DNA from 3 places in the Imbroritus primus genome. Region 1 is predicted to be linked to each of the others. Evidence: predicted binding sites of a transcription regulator. Region 1 holds the regulator's gene; each other region holds the start of a gene.
The links. Region 1 encodes sigma-54, which starts transcription at its own class of promoters, with help from an activator protein. Its sites were predicted from a motif close to TGGCANGNAANCTGCTTT; they were not measured.
Positions count from the first base shown of each region.

Region 2: the regulator sigma-54 is predicted to act here: its motif matches at 2,875-2,892, upstream of ACQ3C8_RS02565 (pilin).
Region 3: the regulator sigma-54 is predicted to act here: its motif matches at 3,072-3,089, upstream of glnA (type I glutamate--ammonia ligase).

Region 1 is NZ_OZ201293.1:391,066-396,789, reverse strand. Features, by position in the region: gene lptA (lipopolysaccharide transport periplasmic protein LptA) at 1-507, shown strand, start outside; gene lptB (LPS export ABC transporter ATP-binding protein) at 545-1,327, shown strand; gene ACQ3C8_RS01800 (RNA polymerase factor sigma-54) at 1,507-3,000, shown strand; gene hpf (ribosome hibernation-promoting factor, HPF/YfiA family) at 3,046-3,396, shown strand; gene ptsN (PTS IIA-like nitrogen regulatory protein PtsN) at 3,635-4,090, shown strand; gene hprK (HPr(Ser) kinase/phosphatase) at 4,143-5,114, shown strand; gene ACQ3C8_RS01780 (PsiF family protein) at 5,250-5,576, shown strand.
Region 2 is NZ_OZ201293.1:561,009-566,732, reverse strand. Features, by position in the region: gene ACQ3C8_RS02575 (5'-methylthioadenosine/adenosylhomocysteine nucleosidase) at 1-360, shown strand, start outside; gene ACQ3C8_RS02570 (Wzy polymerase domain-containing protein) at 419-2,110, opposite strand; gene ACQ3C8_RS02565 (pilin) at 2,359-2,826, opposite strand; gene ACQ3C8_RS02560 (TerC family protein) at 3,040-3,735, opposite strand; gene sucD (succinate--CoA ligase subunit alpha) at 3,999-4,892, opposite strand; gene sucC (ADP-forming succinate--CoA ligase subunit beta) at 4,921-5,724, opposite strand, start outside.
Region 3 is NZ_OZ201293.1:1,713,623-1,719,346, forward strand. Features, by position in the region: gene glnL (nitrogen regulation protein NR(II)) at 1-844, opposite strand, end outside; gene ACQ3C8_RS07860 (hypothetical protein) at 891-1,436, opposite strand; gene glnA (type I glutamate--ammonia ligase) at 1,565-2,980, opposite strand; gene ACQ3C8_RS07870 (competence/damage-inducible protein A) at 3,317-4,126, opposite strand; gene ACQ3C8_RS07875 (EI24 domain-containing protein) at 4,189-5,052, opposite strand; gene ACQ3C8_RS07880 (sterol desaturase family protein) at 5,194-5,724, opposite strand, start outside.

The DNA of each region.
Region 1 (5,724 bases):
TACGATGACCTGAAGCAGATCTACGTGCTGACCGGCAACGTGGTGCTGACCAAGGGCACCATGGTATTGCGTTCGCACACTGCCGAAGTGCGTACGGACCCCGAGGGCTACCAGTACGCCGTAGCGATCGCCAAACCCGGCGAACTGGCCTACATCAAGCAGAAGCGCGACACGCCGAACGAATACATGGAAGGCTGGGCCGAACGCATCGAGTACGACGGCAAGCAGGAAGTGTCGAAGCTGATCCGGCGCGCGCGCATGGCGCGTCTGGAAGGGTCGACCGTGGCCGATGAGATTCGCGGCGCGCTGATCACCTACGACAGCCGCAACGCTTTCTACACGGCCTCGGGGGGTGACACCGCGGGCGCGGCGTCCTCGGGCAGCAGCACTGGCCGGGTGCGCGCGGTCCTCGCGCCGCGTGGCTCAAATGCCGCCAGCGCCCCAGCCTCGAACCCCGCACCGGGCGTGACGCTACAGCCAGCGCCGCCGCCTGCCCAGCCACGCTGATCCCGCCACTTATCGCTTCGGCCCCGACACCACGCGCATGACGACAGATACCGCCCGCTCCACGCCCACCGCCGCCCCCGCTTCCAGCACGCTGGAAGTCCGGCATTTGCAGAAGCGCTATGGCACGCGCACCGTGGTGCGCGATGTCTCGCTGGATGTGAAGAGCGGCGAGGTGGTCGGCCTGCTGGGGCCAAACGGTGCAGGCAAGACGACGTCGTTCTACATGATCGTCGGCCTGGTGGCGCTCGACGAAGGCGAGATCATGCTGGATGGCGCGCCGATCAGCACCCTGCCGATCCACCAGCGGGCGCGCATGGGCTTGTCGTACCTGCCCCAGGAAGCCTCGGTATTCCGCAAGCTGAACGTGCAGGAAAACATCCAGGCCGTGCTGGAACTGCAGACCGAGAACGGCAAGCCGCTGTCGAAAGAGGCCATTGCGCAACGGCTCGATACCCTGCTCGATGACCTGCAGATCACGCACCTGCGTGACAATCCGGCGCTGTCGCTGTCCGGTGGCGAGCGCCGCCGCGTGGAAATCGCCCGGGCGCTGGCATCGTCCCCGCGCTTCATCCTGCTCGATGAGCCGTTTGCCGGCGTGGATCCGATCGCCGTCGGCGAAATCCAGCGCATCGTGGCCTTCCTCAAGGCACGCAATATCGGCGTGCTGATCACCGACCATAACGTGCGCGAAACGCTGGGCATCTGCGACCACGCCTACATCATCAGCGAGGGCACGGTGCTGGCAGCAGGTCAGCCGAAAGACATCATCGCCAATGACGCGGTGCGCAAGGTCTATCTCGGCGAAAACTTCCGCATGTAAATCTGGCCGGCGGGAAGAGCGGCGGCAGTCCTGTCTCTGCCCCGACGCCCGCTGCGCAGCGCGCGGCCGAGGCCGTCCGGCGCGGTTTGCCGAACGGTTGCCACTTTTGTTCCGATTCGGCCGCGATCTCCTAGCAACTATCGTTCCATCGCGCGGAGGTTCGACTTACAATAGGTCGAATGAAACCGTCCCTCCAACTTCGCCTTTCACAGCATCTCGCGCTGACGCCCCAGTTGCAGCAGTCCATCCGGCTGTTGCAGCTTTCCACGCTCGAACTGCAGCAAGAAGTCGAGCAGGCCCTGACAGAGAACCCCCTGCTCGAGCGTGAAAACGATTGGCTTGAAAGCCCCGTGCGGATCGGCGCGGATGGCTCCATGAGCGTCCAGAATGCACCGGCCGAGACCGCTTCCGTACCGTCCGCCGCAAATGGGGAGGAACGCAGCGCCGCCCCAGGTGACACCGCAGGCGAGGCCGCCGGCGGGGACCTGGACGACGGTGCCAACGACTATGGCAACGACTGGAGCCTGGACGACTTTGCGCGTCGCCCGCAGGCGGACGAGGATGACCGCGCGCCCATGCAATTAGGTTGTGGCGGCCCGACCCTGCGCGATCACCTGATGGACCAGCTGGCGCCGCTGAAACTGTCGATGCGCGACAAGGGCCTGGTGATCTTCCTGATCGAATCGCTCGACGACGATGGCTACCTGTCCGCTTCCATTGACGAAATTCTGGAAGAACTGCCCGCGGAACTCGAAGTGGAGGCAGATGAGGTGCAATCGGCACTCAGCATGCTGCAGAGCTTCGATCCACCCGGGGTCGGTGCGCGCAACGCGTCCGAATGCCTGGGCCTACAGTTGCGGCGTATCGAGCACCCGGCCAAGCCGCTTGCCCAGGCCATCGTTGCCGGGCATCTCGAACTGCTGGCGACGCGCGACTACACGCGCCTGAAGAAAGCCTTGCAGGTCAATGACGCGGAGTTGAAGGAAGCGCACACGCTGATCCGCTCGCTCACGCCGTTTCCGGGCTTTGCCTTCAGCCGTCCCGATGCCGACTATGTAGTGCCCGACGTAGTAGTCCGCAAGACGCCGGCCGGGTGGGTCGCGCAGCTCAATGCCGAAGTGATGCCGCGCCTGCGCATCAATGACATGTATGCGCAGATCCTGCGCAACAGCAAGGGTGACAGCGGCGCCGCGGGCCTGCAGCAGAAGCTGCAGGAGGCACGCTGGCTGATCAAGAATATCCAGCAGCGCTTCGATACCATCCTGCGAGTATCGCAGGCTATCGTGGACCGGCAGAAGAATTTTTTCACGCACGGCGAAATTGCGATGCGCCCCTTGGTTTTGCGCGAGATAGCCGATACACTGGGTTTACACGAGTCGACTATCTCTCGTGTCACAACCAACAAATACATGGCCACCCCGATGGGAACGTTCGAGCTGAAGTATTTCTTCGGCAGCCATGTGTCAACCGAGACCGGCGGCGCGGCATCATCTACCGCGATCCGTGCGCTCATCAAGCAACTGATAGGAGCTGAAGACCCCAAAACCCCTCTGTCCGACAGCCGGATAGCCGAACTGCTCGGCGAGCAAGGGTTCGTGGTGGCGCGCCGCACCGTGGCGAAATATCGCGAGGCCCTTCGAATCCCGGCAGTCAACCTTCGCAAATCCCTGTAGTAATCGCATCGTCCTGGATGCGATGTCTGTGAAAGGAGAGTCGCTATGAATTTCAAACTCAGTGGACACCACCTCGAAATCACCCAGCCCCTGCGGGAGTACGTGGAAACCAAGCTGGAGCGGGTCATCAGGCATTTCGATCAGGTCATTGGGGTGAGCGTACTGCTGACGGTGGACAACCAGACAGAAAAGGACAAGCGACAACGTGCGGAAATCAACCTGCACCTGAAGGGCAAGGATATCTTCGTCGAATCGCATCACGAAGACCTGTACGCAGCCATCGATGCACTGGTGGACAAGCTCGACCGCCAGGTGATCAAGCACAAGGACAAAGTGCAGAACCATGACCGTGTGGCGCTGAAGTATCAGGCCACAGCGGACGAAGCCCGACTCTGAGCGTTCCGCGCAACCAACACAAAGCCGCACCATGTGCGGCTTTTTTTGCGCCAGAGGGCCCGCAGCGGCGCCAGCAGTGTATGCTTTCCCCACCGAGAGCATGGTATTGTCCTCAGGCATGATCCTCTCGCCCGGCCGGACCTGCTGCGGCGCACAATCCTGCGCCACGGCTCGTCTATAATGTCCGGTCAGGCTGTTCCCCGCCACGGCGAAGATCACTACTGTTCCACTGTCCTTCATGAATCGTTTGGCCAAACTGCTGCCCCCGGGCAACATCGCGCTGGATATCAGCGTCACTAGCAAGAAACGTGTGTTCGAGCAGGCCGGACTGCTGTTCGAAAATAACCACGGCCTGGCACGGGCGACCGTGACGGACAACCTCTTCGCCCGCGAGTCGCTCGGCTCGACCGGCCTGGGCGCGGGCGTGGCCATTCCGCATGGTCGCATCAAGGGCCTCAAGCAACCGCTCGCGGCGTTCATGCGGCTGGCGGAACCGATTCCGTTCGAATCGCCTGATGGCAAGCCGGTCTCCCTGCTGATCTTCCTGCTGGTGCCCGAGCAGGCCACGCAACAGCACCTCGAAATTCTGTCGGAAATCGCCCAGTTGCTGTCTGACCGCGACATCCGCGATGCGCTCAACACCCTGCCGACCCCGGAAGCAGTCCACCAGATGTTGTCCGACTGGCAGCCCTGAGATCTGTCTGCCGCGCGCTGCCGCGTGCGCAGACCCCAATTTGCCGCACGTTATGGAACTGACTGGCGTCACCGCACAATCGATCTTCGATGACAACGCAGCCGATCTCCGGCTGTCCTGGATTGCCGGACTGGAAGGCGCTGACCGTTCCTTCGAGCTCGAATTTGCGCGTGAAGCAACGTCCGCCGCGGACCTCGTCGGTCACCTCAACCTGATCCATCCGAATCGCATCCAGGTGCTCGGCAAGCCGGAGATCACCTACTACCAGCGCCTCGACGAAGAAAACCGCAAGCGTCAGATGGGCGAGCTGATCCTGCTCGAGCCGCCCTTCCTGGTGATCGCCGATGGCGTCGATCCCCATCCGGACCTGGAACTGCGTTGCACGCGCTCATCCACGCCGCTGTTCACCACGCCGGTTTCGTCGGCCGCAGTCATCGACCACCTGCGCCTGTACCTGTCGCGCATCTCGGCGCCACGCGTCACCATGCACGGTGTGTTCCTCGACATTCTGGGCATGGGTGTGCTGATCATGGGCGAATCGGGACTCGGCAAGAGCGAACTAGGCCTCGAACTCATCTCGCGCGGCCATGGCCTGGTGGCGGACGATGCGGTCGACTTCGTGCGCCTCGGTCCTGACTTCGTCGAAGGCCGTTGTCCGCCGCTGCTGCAGAACCTGCTCGAGGTACGCGGCCTGGGCCTGCTCGACATCAAGACCATCTTTGGCGAAACGGCCGTACGCCGGAAGATGAAGATCAAGCTGATCGTCCAGTTGGTGCGCCGCAACGATGGCGAGTTCGAACGCCTGCCGCTCGATTCGCAATACGTGGATGTGCTCGGCCTGCCGATCCACCAGGTCAAGATCCAGGTGGCTGCCGGCCGCAACCTGGCCGTGCTGGTCGAGGCCGCCGTGCGCAACACCATCCTGCGGCTGCGCGGCATCGATACGCTGCGTGATTTCATGGACCGCCAGCGTGCCGCCATGCAGGCGGAATCGCACGCCATCACCCAGGGCAGATTGCTCTGATCGACTGGCTGCAGCGTCAACCAGATTGGCGGACGGTCCGTTGTGTGCTGTAATGGGCTCGCGCTGCGCGCCCAGCCTGTGCATGCGCCGTGCGCACGCGCCTTTCGCCTCGCTACCCTGAATGGAGAGCTTCCCATGAAATCCCTGCTTGCCCTGTGTACCGTGATCGCTTCGCTGTCTGCCGCGCCGGTGTGGGCGCAATCCGCGCAGCCGGCCCAGCCAGCGCAACCCGCTCAGCCGAACTCGCAGCAATCCAAGATGGCCGAGTGCAACAAGTCCGCCGAAGGCAAGAAAGGCGACGAACGCAAGGCCTTCATGTCGAAATGCCTGTCCGCCAAACCGAAGGCCAGCGAAAAGCAACTGGCCCAGCAGGAGCGCATGAAGACCTGCAACAAGCAGGCCGAAGGCAAGACTGGCGATGCCCGCAAGGCCTTCATGAAGGAATGCCTGAGCAGCAAGTAAGCCGCACCCCGACAGCCTGTGCAGGCCGCGCCGCGCGCGGGCTGTCGCGTTCCATACGCCTCGCCTGGTCTTCTGCACCATCTCCGTCTTGCCTTGCATCGCGCTGCACCCCCGCGCCGACCGGCCCGCGCGTGGCAGGCGGCTGTGC
Region 2 (5,724 bases), 170 kb from region 1:
GCGGCCGCATCCTTTCTCCAAGAGGATTTTGAAGCACGTTTGGACACCGACACCCGAACCCGCTTTCGTCTCAAAAACCCCACACTTCATACCGGAATGATCGCCAGCGGCGACCGGTTCATCGGCGACAGCGGAGCCGTCTCGCAATTGCAGGCCAGCCTGCCGGCAGCGCTGTGCGTGGAAATGGAGGGCGCGGCGGTGACGCAGGTCTGCCACGAGTACGGCGTGCCCTGCGCCATCATGCGTACGGTCTCCGACCGCGCCGATGACACTGCGCATCTCGATTTCTCGGCTTTTCTGCGGGACGTGGCGAGCGTCTATTCCGCTGGCGTGATCCAGCGCTTTCTCGAAGCTGCCTGACCCGCGCCGGGCAGCAGGCAGGGCACCTGCGCGTTGAATCGGGTGCAGACGGCGCCGCTCAGCGCCCGGCTGGCAACTCCGGCGGCGTGCAATAAGGCTGCGGCCGTTCGGCTGCCGGCAGCGTGGCGCATAGACGGAGCGTCTGGAAACGCTCCCCGACCGGATTGATCCAGTAGTAGAACCGCAGGTCTTCGATCATGCGTTGCGCTGCAGCCGTATCGCCCTGCATGGCCGTCAGCAGGGCAGTCCGCTGGATCAGCGAAGGGGTCGGCAACACGCGCAACGCTGTCAGATGGCGCGCCAGCGCTTCGGCGGCGTTGGCCCGGCTCAGGGGCATGCGTGCCGTCTGCCGCTGTTCGGCAATATCGCGGAACCAGAACCGTGGACGTACCGGGATAGTCGGGTTGAAAGTCGCAGCCCGTGTCACGTCCTCGGCGCGCTGGTAGTCAATCATCACCGCCGCCAGTCCGGCGCCGCCGACCACCGCACACACGACAGCCCAGCCACGCCAGTTGGCGAGACGCCCCCATATGCCCCGCAGCGGCCAGCCGCCGGGCTCCAGCCACCCCAGCAGAAAGCAGAACAGCAGGAAGAAATACAGGTAATGCAGCGGGTATTCGAGCATCGAATGCGCGCACAGCATGGCCAGCCAACTCAGCCCGAGCAGCGTGGCGGGGCGGCGCGCCCGGTCGGCTGTGCCAACGGCTCCGATTGTCATACGCAGTACGCGCCAGAACCATGCGCCCAGCGTCAGCAACACGCTGCCCGCGCCGATCGTGCCCGTCTTGGCCAGCAGATCGAGCACCTGGTTGTGCGCCTGCTGCGCCAGCTCCACCGTCATGCCAACGGATCGCAACTGCCGCCACTGCTCGATACCGAACTCCATCCAGCCCACCCCGAACCAGGGATGCGTCATGAACATCATCCAGGCATGCCGCCACAGCGCGGCCCGCGCCGAACCGGCATCACCCTCTTCCAGCCGCGCGACGGCGTCGAACAGCTTCCAGCCAAATTCCCGGCTGGCCTCGAGCACCAGCGGCTGCAGGAAAAAGTACATCGGCACCAGCGCCAGGCTGAAGAACACCAGCGCCGCACGCCGCCTGCGCGACGTCGCGAACTCCCATGACAAACCCGCCAGCATCAGGCCCAGCAGCGTGGCCAGCCCGAGATGTACCACACCCGTCCTGGAGCCCGTGAGGATAATCCCAAACACCAGGCACACCGCGGGAACGAGTGCCACAGACAACCGCAGCCGCCGCGCCGCAGCCAGATACACCAGTGCCGCCAACCCGAGGCCATGTACCGTGGCCTGGTGGTTGGGCTGGTTGAGATTTCCCCACAGGCGTCGCTGTTCCGTGGGGAAGTACTCCGACACCAGGCCAAAAAAGGAAAATTCCGCGCGGAACAGCTGCACCACCTGCGCCGCCACGCCCAGCAGGCTGGCCGCCAGCAGCGCCCACGCGATCATGCTCGCGGCATGCAGGGCCTCGTCGCGCGCGCGGACGAGATAACCGCACAGGATGGTGGCCGCGCCGAGCAGAAAGACCAGCGGCGTCAGTCCGGCCAGATCGTTCTGGAATGGACGAATCCACAGGAACTGGACAGCGGTAACGAGCGCCAACGCGAGCGGAAAGAGCACGACTGGAGGCACCGCCGGCATGGGCGTACGCTGCTTGCGGGTCCACAGCAAATAGACGAAGGACAAGGTCCACAGGGCTGCGGCCCACCACTCCCCCGAGAATGTGGACAAAGGCTGCCTGTGAATGGAGACGATAAATGGCATCGCCAATGCAAGAAGCAGTGGCCACCAGGCAATCAAGGGAGAGGATGACGGGAAAGTCGGCGTGGACGGACGGATCACGGGAGGAGCGGGGAGAAATGCCCGGCAGGCGGTCGATACCACGTGTGGCGTGTGTTGCGACCACGCATCTTACGACAAAAAAGGCGCCCGAAGGCGCCTTTTCCATGCAGGAATTCGAGTAGCGAACTACTCTCTCCTTAGTTCTTAACGTAGCCTTGGGTCAAGCAGCCGCCCGAGTAGGCCCACTGCAGCTTGTCGCTAGCATCGGCGGCGGGGGTCATAGTACAGGTTTCTGTCGCGAGAATGCCTTTGAATGCGTTCGGCGTCGCCACGATCACACCATCCGTAACCGTGAGCGAATTGAAGGCACCGGTCGTGACTGCGGTGGGAGCTGCAGGAATACCAGCCGCACCAGCGTCACAAGTAGCCAATTTTGCGGCAGCCGTAGCGCCATCGGCAGACTGATAGCAAATATCGACAGCGAGCTTGTAGGGAGCCATGGCATTGATGACTTCGGTATAAGCCGCTTTCTTCACGTAATTTTGGTAAGCCGGCACTGCGATAGCAGCCAAGATACCGATGATCGCCACAACGATCATCAGCTCGATCAGCGTAAAACCCTTCTGGACGCGCCGAGCGGTACGGCAGAGTTGTTGCATTTTCATTTGGTGACCCCTCGAAAATTCTTAAAGCACACGCGTGCGGGGGATCACAGAGCACACAGCGTGCCAGCCCCATTTGCTGGGGAAAATGACAAAATTTGTGCACTGCCACGTCGGGTCGCCAATAAAAACTGCCAGATTCCGTCACCTGGAGTGACAAAATCTGGCAGTTTTTCATGACGGGCGATCAACACCGCCTGTCAGGTGTTGCACTATTCAGGCAGCGGCACGCGCCTGGCGACGCTGCAGGTAGGTACCCAGGCCGACCACGATAACCGCGCCCAGCGCACCGGCGATCAGGCCTGCGTGCTGCACGTTGTCGGCAAACCAGGCGGCATCGACCGGATCGGAGATGAACATTTCGCCGGCAAGATAACCGAGCAGTGCCGCACCCAGCGTGATGATGATCGGGAAACGCTCCATGACCTTGAGCAGCAGCGTGCTGCCGAAGATGATCAGCGGAATGCTGATGCCCAGGCCCAGGATCAGCAGGGTCACCTGGCTACCCGGAGGGCCATTCTGCGCGGCAGCGGCCACGGCCATGACGTTGTCCAGCGACATCACCAGGTCGGCGATCAGGATGGTCTGGATAGCAGCCCAGATCGAAGCCTTGGCCGCGTGTGACTCATCCTCGTCGCCCTCGTTCAGCAGCTGTACGCCAATGTAGATCAGCAGCATGGCGCCGACGATCTTGAGCCATGGCAACGTCAGCAACTTGACGGCAGCGACGGTCAGCACGATCCGCATGATGATGGCAGCGGCGCTACCCCAGAAGATCGCAAGTTTCTGTTGCTTGGGCGGCAGGCTGCGGGAAGCCAGGGCGATGACCACGGCGTTGTCGCCGGACAGCACGATATTGGTCAGGATGATCGACCCCAGGGCGAACCAGAAGGCGGAAGATGAGAAGTCCAAAAGAATACTCCGTGAAGTGAACGCAGACCGGTGGATGCAAACCGGCGGTCGGAAAGCGGCGGACAAAAAAACCGTGCCACAGAGTGTGCGCGTTGAACCTTTCGATTTCTTTTCAGTCGCGCTTCGGGTTTTCCCTAAAAACGGGGTTTTTGCATCACTTTCCCATAAAAAAGTGATCAATGAATAATTTGTTGCCCGACAGTCCAACAAGAACAGCCAACAAAAAAGGAGGCCGAAGCCTCCTTTTTGAACAACAGCCCCGATTACAGCAAGCCCTTGAGCAGCTTGCCCATTTCGGACGGGTTGCGGGTCACGGTGAAACCGCATTCTTCCATGATGGCCAGCTTGGCGTCAGCCGTGTCGGCACCGCCCGAGATCAGCGCGCCGGCGTGGCCCATGCGCTTGCCCGGAGGCGCAGTCACGCCAGCGATGAAGCCCACGATCGGCTTCTTCATGTTGTCCTTGCACCACCGGGCGGCTTCTGCCTCGTCCGGACCGCCGATCTCGCCGATCATGATCACGGCATCGGTGTCGGGATCGTCGTTGAAGGCCTTCATCACGTCGATGTGCTTGAGGCCGTTGATCGGGTCGCCACCGATGCCGACGGCGGACGACTGGCCGATACCGAGTTCGGTCAGCTGGGCCACGGCTTCATAGGTCAGGGTACCGGAGCGCGACACCACGCCGACGCGGCCCTTCATGTGGATGTGGCCGGGCATGATGCCGATCTTGATTTCGTCGGGCGTGATCAGGCCGGGGCAGTTCGGGCCCAGCAGCAGGGTTTTCTTGCCGCCGGCAGCTTCCTTGGCCTTCATCTTGTTGCGCACTTCCAGCATGTCGCGCACGGGGATACCTTCAGTGATACAGATCGCCAGGTCCAGGTCGGCTTCGACAGCTTCCCAGATAGCGGCGGCCGCGCCTGCGGGCGGCACGTAGATCACCGAGACGGTGGCGCCAGTCTGGGCGGCTGCTTCCTTCACCGTGCCGTAGATGGGAATGTCCGAGAACTTCTCGCCTGCCTTCTTCGGGTTCACGCCGGCGACAAAGGCGTTCTTACCGTTCGCGTAGGCCTGGCAACCCAGGGTGTGGAATTGGCCGGTCTTGCCCGTGATGCCCTGGGTGATGACCTTGGTGTCCTTGTTGATGTAGATGCTCATGTTCGTATCCTTATCCTTGGGCAGCGGCTTACTTGACGGCAGCGACGATCTTGGTCGCGGCTTCGGCCATGGTGTCGGCGGAGATGATCGGCAGACCGGATTCGGCCAGCATCTTCTTGCCCAGTTCTTCGTTCGTACCCTTCATGCGCACGACCAGCGGCACGGAGAGATTCACGGCCTTGCAGGCGGTGATCACGCCTTCGGCGATGGTGTCGCACTTCATGATGCCGCCGAAGATGTTGACCAGGATGCCCTTCACTTCAGGGTTCTTCAGCATGATCTTGAACGCTTCGGTGACCTTCTCGGCCGTGGCGCCACCGCCCACGTCCAGGAAGTTGGCCGGCTCGCCGCCGAACAGCTTGATGGTGTCCATGGTCGACATGGCCAGGCCGGCGCCATTCACCAGGCAGCCGATGTTGCCGTCCAGGCTGATGTAGGCCAGGTCGAACTTGGAAGCCTCGACTTCAGCCGGATCTTCTTCGTCCAGGTCGCGGTAGGCCACGATTTCCGGGTGACGGAACAGGGCGTTGGAGTCAAAGTTGAACTTGGCGTCCAGGGCGATGAGGTTGCCCTTGCTATCGCAGTTCAGCGGGTTGATCTCGACCAGCGATGCGTCGGTTTCCATGTAGCACTTGTACAGGTTGGCGAACAGCTCCACAGCCTGGTCCACCGAGGCGCCCGTCAGGCCGATGGCCGCGGCGACCTTCTTCGACTGCTCGGCGGTGATGCCGGTCAGCGGATCGATGTATTCGGTGATGATCTTTTCCGGCGTGGAGTGTGCAACTTCTTCGATATCCATGCCGCCTTCGCTCGAGGCGATCAGCGCAACCTT
Region 3 (5,724 bases), 1.3 Mb from region 1:
TACGCGTGCGCAGGATGATCTGCGCACTGCCCTGCCGCATCTGCTCGGCCAGCGCCTGCGCGGCGTTGTGGACGATGTTCAGTACGGCCTGGATCAGTTGCTCCTTATCGCCGAGCAGCTCGGGAAGGCTCGCATCGTAATCGCGGATCACGCGCAGGCCGTTCGGAAATTCCGCCAGCACAACCGAGCGCACGCGTTCGAGCACCTCATGGATATTCACGCTGGAAACGATATGCGGATGGCGATGCGGCTCAAGCAGGCGGTCGACCAGCGTCTGCAGCCGGTCTGCCTCCTTGATGATGACTTGCGTGTACTCGCGTAGCGCACGCTCGGGCAACTCGAACTCCAGCAACTGCGCGGCGCCGCGAATGCCGCCGAGCGGGTTCTTGATCTCGTGCGCGAGATTGCGGATCAGTTCTTTGTTGGCGGCCGTCAGGTCGAGGATGCGCTCCTCGCGGTCGCTGCGGATCTTCTGGTCGTTGGGCAGCAGTTCGAGCAGGACGGTATCGTCGCTACCTTCCAGCGCGGCGATCACGGCGTGCACGTGTAGCGATTCCTGCCCGGGGCGCTCAAGGAGAATATCCTGGCGACGTGCATCGACTTCGCCGAGCAGGACACCGGCCGTCAGGTCGCGCAGGCTGTCGATCGACGGAAACACATCAGTCAGCGCCTGCTGCACCAGCACCTTGCGCGACGTAGCTGTCAGCGCTTCGGCTGCCGGGTTCGCGTATTCGATCTTCCAGTCCGGCAGACGCACGAGAAACACCGGATTGGAAATCACATCGAGCCCGGCATGGACGCCGGGAACAACCTTATGCATGTAGCCTCTCGTCGCGTTCGTCATCGTGTGCCCGATGGCACGGCGGCCGAGCGGTGCATCCGCGTGGCCGCTATTCCTTCAATGCCGACAGCTCGCGGCGGATGGCGGAGATGTTCGCCTCGCTGCGGGCAATGTCTTCCTTGAGTCCAGCAACCCGGTCCAGGTATTTCTGGTAGTTGCGCTCGTTGCCGAGACGCTCGGGTTCACCGTTGTTGTATTCGCGCTTGAGAGCCGCCAGCTTGCCTTCCTCGTCGCTCAGCTCACGTTCCAGAACGCCCCGCCGCTCGCTGTCACGCGTGCGCTGGGTCGCGCTGTCGATGCGCGGGAAAGCGCCGCCGCCCGCAGCCCCGGGGCTGACCGGAGCCGAACCGCTGCGCGCCGCCGGCTGTCGCGGCGCGGGAATGGTCACGGACTCCTGCAGCGTCAGCTTCCGGCAGCCCTTGGTATTGCCATTGTTTTTGTATTCCGGCACGCCGTTCGCGCCCGGACACAGGAACACTTCCGACTGCGCCTGGGCCGTGGCCGGCAGCACGAGGCCTACCCCGGCAACCACGGTGGCGACAGTGGTGGCAATGGCCGCGGCAACGGCGGCGGGAGTCAGACGAAAAGCCAGCATAGAGCGGTCCCGACAGTGAGGTTGGACCCTTATTCTAGCGACAAAACAAGCAAGGGCGACCGAAGCCGCCCTTGCTTGTTTTGTCCGGTGCGCCGCGATCCCGTGGCGCACCGGCATGGCCGGCCAGATTACAGCGAGTAATACATGTCGAACTCGATCGGATGAGTCGTCATGCGGAAACGCGTGACTTCTTCCATCTTCAGCGCGATGTAGGCATCGAGCATGGCGTTCGAGAATACGCCACCGCGCGTGAGGAATTCGCGATCGTTGTCGAGCGCTTCCAGCGCCTGGTCGAGGCTGTGGCACACGGTCGGGATCTTTGCGTCTTCTTCGGGCGGCAGATCGTACAGGTTCTTGTCCGCGGCTTCGCCCGGATGGATCTTGTTCTGCACGCCATCCAGACCGGCCATCAGCATGGCCGAGAAGGCCAGGTACGGGTTGGCCATCGGGTCCGGGAAACGCGCTTCGATACGGCGGCCCTTGGGATTGGCAACGTACGGGATGCGGATCGAGGCAGAACGGTTGCGTGCCGAGTAGGCCAGCTTGACCGGTGCTTCGAAGTGCGGGACGAGACGCTTGTACGAGTTGGTCGTCGGGTTGACGATGGCGTTCAGCGCCTTGGCGTGCTTGATAATACCGCCAATGTAATACAGCGCGAAGTCCGACAGGCCGGCGTAACCGTTGCCCGCGAACATGTTCTGGCCGTCTTTCCACACCGACTGGTGGATGTGCATGCCCGAACCGTTATCGCCAACGATGGGCTTCGGCATGAAGGTCGCGGTCTTGCCGTAGGTGTGGGCCACGTTGTGGACCACGTACTTGAGCATCTGCGTCCAGTCGGCGCGCTGCACCAGCGTGCTGAACTTGGTACCGATCTCGTTCTGACCCTGGCCGGCCACTTCGTGGTGGTGCACTTCCACGGGGATGCCGAGCGACTCGAGGATCAGGCACATCTCCGAACGCATATCCTGGAAGGTATCAACCGGGGCAACCGGGAAATAACCGCCCTTGGTACCCGGGCGATGGCCGCTGTTGCCGTGTTCGAACTTGGTGCCCGACGACCACGGCGCTTCTTCGGAATCGATCTTGACGAAGCAGCCGGACATGTCCACGTTCCAGGTCACGCCGTCGAAGATGAAGAATTCGGGTTCCGGACCGAAGTAGGCGGTATCGCCCAGGCCGGTGCTCTTCAGATAGGCTTCGGCGCGACGGGCAATGGAACGCGGGTCACGGTCGTAACCCTTGCCGTCCGACGGCTCGATCACGTCGCAGGTCAGGACCAGGGTCGGCTCTTCATAGAACGGGTCGATGTAGGCGGTATCGGCATCCGGCATCAGCAGCATGTCAGACGCTTCGATGCCCTTCCAGCCGGCGATCGACGAACCGTCGAAAGCCTGACCGGATTCCATCTTGTCTTCATCGAACTGCGAGACGGGAACCGAGACGTGCTGCTCTTTGCCTTTGGTGTCGGTAAAGCGGAAATCGACGAACTTGACGTCGTTTTCCGACACCAGCTTCATCACGTCTGCAATGCTCTTGGCCATGCCTTTCTCCTGGGTAAATCGGCGTTCAATCAGTAATTGAGGGGTGTGGCAGAACGTTTCCAACGTCCCGCTTGAATCTGTACGAGGTTATTTAGCAGGTTCCATGCCAGCGCCCGCCTGGAATCGTGCAACATTCCCGTAAAGCGTGCAGGCGTGCTGCCTCCTTGATCTTTCAGACATTTTTATGGGCATGGACGGCCGCCCGTCCGGTTTTCGCGCGTGTGCTTCCCGGCCAATGGCAGGGCGCTCGCCTTGCTGCCGCACCGAAAACGCACCATTTTAGGGCTCACGCACAAGAAAAGATCGTATTCTAATGAATTGCACTCAAATAGTGCATCATGCCGCGGGCGGGTCGACAGGCAAATATCCGAGCTGGCTTACACCATCGCGCAGCATTGCGAATGCGGCATCGACCTGCTCGGGGTCGCCCTTGACGCCCAGGTCGATATGGCGGCGCGCATACAAATCGCCACGCTGGCTGTCTCCGACCGACGGCAGGCTGAACACGCGCACCCCGGCAAAACGGGCTTCGACCGCTTCCATCAGCGGTGTCAGGGCGGACTCTGGCGCCTCGAATACGAGGAAGGAACGCTCCATCTGTGCGTTCTGATGAAACATGTCACTGTAGTAGTGGTCCAGCACCCACTCCATCATGGGCCACGCCATGACCGGAAAGCCTGGCATGAAATGGTGGTCGCGCACCGAAAAGCCCGGGATGCGGTTGTACGAATTGGGAATGATGCGCGCACCCTCCGGGAATTCGCCCATATGGAAGCGGTGACGGTTGTCCGCCGTGGTGAGGTCCGCCTTGACCGGATCATCGCCCGCAGTTTCAAGAATACGCTGCTTGATCAGCTCCCGTGCCTCCGGATGCAGCACCAGCGGCACGCCCAGCGCGGCCGCCACGCACTGGCGTGTGTGATCGTCCGGGGTCGCACCGATCCCGCCAGTAGAAAACACCACGTCGCCCGAGGCCAGCGTCCGCTCCAGCGTGGCGGTGATGCGCGGGCGGGAGTCCCCGACATACTCGCACCAGTCCAGGGCCAGCCCGCGCACGGACAGCAGTTCGATGGCCTTGCGCAGATGCTTGTCCTCGCGGCGCCCGGAGAGGATCTCGTCGCCGATGATGATTAATCCGAATCCCATGTTTACTACGTCTTCCTAGTTTGCTTGTCGATACGGCCGGTACCCGCCAGCCGGCGTGTTGTTTAGCCCTGCGGCGGCAAGGCTGGCGGGCGCTCCATCTCGATCACCATCGCCTCATCCTGCGCCGGTCCGCCCTGCTCGGCGCGCAACCGCGTGAGCGCGCGCAGGCAATAATGCCCGAACCACAGGGCCGAGAATATGAAAATCAGCACGTACATCCACACCGATGCCAGCAGCACGAACGGAAACAGGAAAATGACCGCAACCGACGATACCCACAGCAGCGTCGGCGCCGATCCCAGCACGCCCATGGCGATGCCCATGATGATCATCGGCAGGCGATGGCGGCGCATCAGCAGCTTGCGCTCCTCGGCCGAGGCATGCAGGGCGAGCGCATCGTAGCTCATCACCCGGTAGGTCAGCCAGCCCCACAGCAGTGGCGGAATCAACGCGAAGAACGGTGGAATCAGCCAGAGCGGAATGGTGATCAGGCCGACGAACAGCACGGCGAGCGTACATCCGATGGAGTTCAGGGCGCTGGCCGTGAATGACGCGCCGCGCTTTTGCTCCAGATGTGGATACGAACGATCGAGAAAGCTGATGACACTCGGCACGGAGAACACGCCGATGAACACCAGCAGCGAAATCACCACCAACGGCACCGTCAGCGCCACCACGATCAGTGGCGCCACCAGCGCCCGCAGCGAGGCCATGCCCAGGGCGTCGAGCGCGCGGTAGATCCACGACGTCAGCATCGAAGTTTCGAGGAACCCGCGCGCGCCCGCCATGACGGCATCCCAGCTGAAATACAGGATCCCGCCCCACACCACTGACGCCAGCAGAAACGGCAAGACCGTCATCCACAGCATGCGCGGATGCAACTGGCTCAGGACGGCACGGCCAAGGGAAGGAAACAGGTCGGTCATGGGTAAATGGGTGCGTGGCAGGAGCGCCCCACATGGAAAAACCCAAAGGGGTACGCCGGGCCGCGGCACGGTGATGAAGAGATGAAAAAGACTAACACAAGGCGATGGCCGGCATGAGGGCCGGCACGACGTATCCCGGGTTCAGCGCCGCCCGAACAAGCGCCTTACCCCGAGACGCTGCTGGGCGAGAAAGGTACGCCCGTAGTCGCGCTGCACGGTCACCTGGTCGCGGATGCCGGTGGGCAGGTAGATGGCTTCGAAATTGGCCGTGCCAAACAGCATGTCCCACCACGGGAACAGCACGCCAAAATTGCAGCCGCCCAGCCTGCCACCGCTCTCGTGGCCGACGCCGACCGCGTGATGCAGACGATGGAATCGTGGCGACACCAGCAGGCGCTCGCCCACGCCGCCAAAGCCGAGCCGCAGGTTGGCGTGCTGGAAGCTCTGCAGCAACTGCGAGATGGCGACCAGCAGGATGAACTGCGCCGGCTCCACGCCCACCGCCAGGGCCACGGTGGCGAACACCGCATCGCGCAGCATATCGTCCAGCAAGTGATTGCGGTTGTCGCTCCACACTGTCATCTGCTGCTGGCTGTGATGCACGGCATGCAGGGCCCACCACCAGCGGATGCGGTGCGAAAACCGGTGATAGGCATAGTCGAGCAGATCGAA